2 regions of the Butyricicoccus sp. AM32-19 genome follow, and region 2 is predicted to be linked to the other one. Evidence: predicted binding sites of a transcription regulator. Region 2 holds the regulator's gene; the other holds the start of a gene.
The links. The regulator LexA, encoded in region 2, represses DNA repair genes until DNA is damaged. The targets are predictions, from matches to a motif close to CNAACANNTGTTNG.

Region 1 (3,141 bases), on a different contig from region 2:
CCGGTGGACACAATATAATTCTGCCGGAACTTATTCGGCGGCATGCCGACGTTTTTGGTAAACTGCAGATTGAAATAGCTCTGCGTGTCATATCCCACCATCTCCGCGATACGCGTGATGGACAGGTCGGTCGTGATCAGCAGCGTCTGTGCTTCACCGATGCGGCGGCGCAGCAGATACTGCACGGGCGAATACCCGCTCATCTGCTTGAAAACATGCGATAAGTAATACGGACTGATGTGCAGCGCCTCACCCATGCTCTGCAGCGTGATCGGCTCCATATAATGCTTGTCAATATATTCCTTAATCCGTCTGCCGAGAATGTGCGGCTCCTCCAGCGGCTTTTCCGACTCCGCGTGAGAACCGGCGGTGACCGTCAGCACCGACATCAGCAGCGCGTGCATCAGCGAACTGCAGAACAACTCAGCATTCGGCTCGCCTGCCGACAGGGTGCGGAACATCATTTCAAACAGGCAGTGCAGATCAGCGAAATACTTGCCGGTCGGGAATACATAGCCCGCATCATCCGGAATGAGTGCGTTCTCGCGCAGACCGGGCATATGCAGCCCGCCGACGGCAATGCAGTAGCTGCCGACCTCCATATCCGGACCGGAAACCTCGTCGTGCACCACGCCTGCGTTGTATACGAGCAGATCACCCGGCTTGATGATGACTTTTTTATCGTGAATCAGGTATTCGCTTGAACCGCTGCAAATAAGAATCAGCTCGACAAAATCCTCATGCGCATGCATGACACGCGGATGTGCACTGGCATCCGGTCGGATTTCACTGACGTAAAGCAGCTTCGGCTGATTCTCCCCCTCAAAAATTGATTTAACTTCCTTCTCTACAAAGCACTGTACGTTCAGGCTTGCCTTCGGCATAGTTTTTTGCAGCTCCTCTCTTTCTCCGACGGTGATTTTACTCTTATAAAAGTATAGCACACGGGTCCGTTGTGCGCTAGCACATATTTGCTTTTGCAGACCGCCGTATATCGTGCTTTTTTGCGGTCGGGCTGAGAATAATTATAGATTCTTGCTATTTGCAGATTCTTGTTTTTTGTTCTCGCTTATTTATAGTATAGCATATCCGACCGAGAATCTTCCGTATGTTTCTCTGCGGTTTTTTAGCTTTCACAAACCTGCCGATTCGCCGGTCTCCGACCGCCAAAAAGCAGGATTTATAAAAACAAGCGCACAGCCTCAAACCCGCTCCGAAAAAATACTGTGCATTTTTACCGCCGCTTTTACCTCTAATATATTATATATATGGGCTTTTCGGGTGTCCGAAAAAAAGTTTCCGTTTTTTGAATCAAGCCAAGAATCTAAAAGAAACCGTTCGCCATATCTGCTAAACTATAAGCACAAAGAGAAGAAAGAATCTCACAGCTCAGTTGTGAGATACAACAAGAATGAAAGGACGAAGCATTATGTTAGATCCCAAAAAGGTTAAAATCGGTATCGCGCCTATTGCATGGACCGAGGACGACATGCCGGAGATGGGTGCTGAAAACAGCTTCCTGCAGACGATCAGTGAAATCGCTCTGACCGGTTATGTTGGCACCGAGATCGGCTGCCAGTTCCCGCGTGATCCGGCGATTCTGAATAAGGAGTTTGGCCGCCGCGGTATTTCCGCCATCACCGGCTGGATCAGCACCTACTTAAATGAACTGCCGATGTGGCAGAACGAGCGTGCGTTCGTTGACCACATGAACTTCCTGAAGTCGATCGGCGCTACGATTATCAACACATCCGATCAGTCGTTCTCCATTCAGCATCAGTGGAACACTCCGCTTTCCAACAAGAAGGTGCTGAACGACGATGAGTGGGAGGTACTGACCAAGGGTCTGGATCACCTCGGCAAGATCGCTTATGACAGCGGCATGAAGATCGTGTACCATCATCACATGACGACTACCGTGCAGAAGACCGACGAAATCGACCGTATGCTCGCTATGACCGACCCGAAGTACGTCAGCATGATTTACGATACCGGTCATCTCACCTTCTCCGGCGAGGACCCGATCGAAATTCTCAAGAAGCACCACGACCGCATCGGTCATGTCCATCTCAAAAATGTCCGCAAGCCTGCAATGGACAAGTGCTACGCTGAGAACAAGAGCTTCCTCCGTTCGATTCCGGAAGGCGTGTTCACCGTTCCCGGCGATCCGGAAGGCTGCGTAGACTTCCCGACCGTATTCAAGCTGCTCGACGAGTACAACTACGAGGGCTGGCTGGTCGTAGAGGCTGAGCAGGATCCGGCTATCGCAAATCCGCTCGAGTACGCCCGCATGGCCCGCGCCTACGTCAAGGAGCACACCGGACTGTGAGTTAACCCATTATTTTTAATAAAAAGAGCAAGAAAAGATCACAAAGGAGGGTATTACTATGAAAAAACTGAAGATTGGTATCATCGGTGTAGGCCGTCTGGGTTACGAGCACGCCTGCAACATTGCAAACCGCGTTCCGGGCTCCGAGCTGGTAGCTATCGCAGACGCAAACTTCGACCGCGCAAAGCAGGTCGCTGAAGAACTGGGCGTAACCGCCGTTTACAACGACCCGAAGGATCTGTGCGCTGACCCGAACGTTGAGGCCGTTGCCATCATCACCAACACCGCTTCTCACGTTGAGATGATCAAGATTGCGATGGATGCCGGCAAGCACGTTTTCTGCGAAAAGCCGCTGGCTGACACGGTTGAAAAGTGCAAGGAGGCCGAGGCCATCATCGCCGCTCACCCGGAGCTGACCTTTATGCTGGGCTTCATGCGCCGCTATGACCACTCCTATCAGGTAGCTAAGAAGAAGATGGAGAACGGCGACATCGGTGATGTTATTCTGGTTCGCTGCTACTCGCAGGACCCGATCTCCATCATCGAGGGCACCCTCGAGTACGCTCCGCGCTCCGGCGGTCAGTTCATCGATATGTCCATTCACGACTTCGACCTGATTCGCTGGCTGACCGGCTCCGAGGTCAAGGAGCTGTGGGCTACCGGCGGCTGCTATGAGTTCAAGCAGTACAAGGACTGGGACGACGGCGACAACGTTTCCGGCCTGATGAAGATGGAAAACGATGCTATGGCATTCTTCTTTGCCGGTCGTGCAGCAGCTCACGGCTCTCATGTTGAGACCGAAATCGTTGGTA
Region 2 (3,141 bases):
AGTAGGTGAAGGTGATGTCCTCGTCGCTCATCGCAGCGAAGTCTGCGGTGAACTTGGTCGGCTCTGCCGCAACAGCACGTTCCTTGTGGATGCCGCGCAGCGCGTCCAGCATGCCCTCGAAGATGGTGATAAAGCCGAAGCCGCCGGCGTCAACCACGCCTGCCTTTTCGAGCACCGGATTCTGATGAACGGTTTCCTCAAGTGCGGTGTGGCCCTGCTCGATGATCGCTGCCAGAACCTGCTCTGCGGTGAGCGTCGGCTCGGCCTGACACAGCTCGACCGCGTGCTGTGCCGCAACGCGCGATACGGTCAGGATGGTGCCCTCAGCGGGCTTCATAACCGCCTTGTAGGCGGTGTCTACGCCCTCGCGCAGCGCAAGCGCGAGTGTGCGGCCGTCGGCCTCGTCGGTCTCGCGCAGCTTTTTCGCCATGCCGCGGAACAGCAGCGACAGGATAACACCCGAGTTGCCGCGCGCGCCGCGCAGCAGCGCGGAAGCGGTCGCATCTGCCGCTTTGGCGAGGGTCGGCTCAGCGAGCTTTTCCATCTCAGCCATCGCGGAACCCATCGTCATGGACATATTCGTGCCGGTATCGCCGTCCGGCACCGGGAATACGTTCAGTTCGTTTGCCTGTTCCTTCTTTTCGGCAATGGCGAGTGCGCCCTCGATCACCATGGACCGGTACAGCGCACCGTTGATTTTCTGATCTGCCATTTAATTTAATCTCTCCCTAAAAGTAACCGCGCAGTTGCGCGTAATAAGATTTCGGTTTGCTTGCAAACCGTAACCGCATGGCAGGATTTCCTTAGGGCAATCCGAGCCATTGGTCCCGTCCGCAGACGTCCGCGGTTACGCCGCGGCATGCAATCAGCGGCGTATTTCGCCGCAACAAAACCCGCGACATGAGCGTGGGTTTTGTTACTCCGACTCAGCGCCCTTGGGGCGCGTCGTTCGGGTATCGGAAGTCAGTTTCTACGGAACTGATTTCCGTATATAGGGGACTTGCGAAGTCCCCTATAGGTGTCAGTCCGCCTTGATGCTCTCTACATAGATATCGACGTTCTTCACGTCCACACCGGTCAGACGCTCAACGTTGTAGCGTACCTCGCCGATGATAGAGCGGCAGACGGTGGCAATATTCACACCGTGCTCGACTGCAATGTGCAGGTCGATGTTGACACCGCCGTCCACAGCCTCGGTGACCTTTACACCGCGCGACTGGTTTTCCAGTCCGAGCAGATGCGCCAGTCCGTCCGACATGGAGCGGATGGTCATGCCTTTGACACCGAAGCAGGAGGATGCTGCGTAACCGGCAATGCCGGCCAGCACCTCGTTGGTAATGTCGATATATCCGAGATCGGTCTTGATGGTCATATAAAAACCTCCCTGCGAGTTAGGGGTGCAGAATGCGGGTCCCCTTGCAATAATCAATACCTTTGCTGTTTATATGATATAACAAAATCATGTAAAATACAAGCAATGCGGTGATGAAACTGCGTTATTTTTCAACACGGCGGCAGAAAATGGATAAATTGAAGGATAGTGTCGAATAACGCGGAAAATTCGTGCAGGTTAATGCAAACAAATGTTTGCTTATTGCAGCGGATTGCGGTATAATAAGGATAAAATTACGAACGTATGTTCCGACGGAAACAGCGAGGAGTGCCGAAAATGAAGAAGATTTCCGCCAAACAACAGCAGATACTGGAGTATATAAGCAGTTATTCCCTCGAACACGGCTATCCGCCTTCGGTGCGCGAGATTGGTGCAGAGATGGGACTGCGGTCGCCGTCCACCGTGCATGCGCACCTGAAAAAGCTGCAGGAGGCCGGTTATCTGGAGCCGAATGAGCATAAATCGCGTGCGCTGACGCCGGTCAGCGGCCCTTCCATGGTGCCGCGCGTGCCGATTCTGGGCCGCGTCACCGCCGGTATGCCGATCCTCGCGGTGGAGGAGCATATCGGCTATGTGCCGTTCGAACCGGCAGTGGGCGGCGGCGAGTATTACGCGCTGCGCATTCGCGGCGATTCGATGATCGGCGTGGGCATTATGGATGATGATCTGGTCATTATCCGGCAGGATGTGCAGGCGCGCAACGGCGACATCGTAATCGCGCTGCTCGAGGATGAGGCCACCTGCAAGACGCTCAACATCACGCCGGACGGTGTCTGGCTCATGCCGGAGAATCCGGCGTATCCGCCGATCAACGGCACCGGGTGCCAGATTTTAGGCGTGGTGAAGGCGGTTTACCGCGAGTATTAAGAGCAGCCTTTTCAGTACCGGCTGAGCGGGGGACGCGAACTGCCGCAGGCGTGTTCGCCCTAACGGGCGGGAGGTTTTTCGCTTGAAATCAAGCGGGGGATTTGCCGCGCCCGCAGCGAGGGCAAGAGGGTAGACACCTACGGTTTCTACCCTCTTAACTCCCGTTTCCCTTTGTTTGTTAGTCTGGCGCAGACCAGAGAGCGGCGACCGCTTCGAAAAGGGGAACGGCAGTCGGGTTACCACAGCGTATCTTTCGCAACCTGTTCGCAGTTCACAGATAGATTGCTGCTACACAGGGTGCGGCACTGTTATGCCGCACCCAGCGTAGAGTTGCCCGTATGTGTAGCAGAAAGGTATCTGACCCTGCGAATACGCGGATACATGGACGGCTATCAGTCGTCCTGCGGAAGAAAAAATCCTCTGCCGTTCCTTTATAGTCTCAGTTCTGCAAATTTCGCTGTGCTAAGAGGAAACGGGGAGATTCATAAGAGGGGTGGAAACCTTTGGTGTCCATCCCTCTTATGCGCCCGCCGCGTAGGCGAACTCCCGCTGAACTTCAGCGAAAAACGCTCCGCCCGTTAGGGCGAACCGTCTGCGCGGTTCGTGCGCCCCGGTCAATTGGTGCAGAAAAAAGGGCGCCGCCCAGAATGGGCGAACCGCCTGCGCGGTTCGTGCGCCCCGTAAAGCGGGTGCCTTGCAAATCAAAATTCCCAAAGGAGAATCCTCATGCCATCGGTTGATGACAGCATCCAGTTCGTCAAGGGCATCGGCCCGAAAAAGGCGAAGCTGCTCGAAAAACTGCATATCCGCACGCTTCGTGACGCGCTCGAGACCTACCCGCGCGACTACGAGGATCGCACTCACATCACGCCGATTGCGGA

Region 1: iolE (myo-inosose-2 dehydratase) is a predicted target of LexA. The motif match lies at 1,287-1,300, and genes of this name have one in related genera.

What each region holds. Positions count from the first base shown of each region.
Region 1 covers NZ_QUIX01000010.1:19,579-22,719, reverse strand. Annotated here, with positions in the region: gene DW806_RS09415 (helix-turn-helix transcriptional regulator) at 1-884, opposite strand, end outside; gene iolE (myo-inosose-2 dehydratase) at 1,430-2,329, shown strand; gene DW806_RS09405 (Gfo/Idh/MocA family oxidoreductase) at 2,388-3,141, shown strand, end outside.
Region 2 covers NZ_QUIX01000001.1:8,042-11,182, forward strand. Annotated here, with positions in the region: gene DW806_RS00035 (DAK2 domain-containing protein) at 1-712, opposite strand, end outside; gene DW806_RS00040 (Asp23/Gls24 family envelope stress response protein) at 1,022-1,372, opposite strand; gene lexA (transcriptional repressor LexA) at 1,670-2,260, shown strand; gene recG (ATP-dependent DNA helicase RecG) at 2,987-3,141, shown strand, end outside.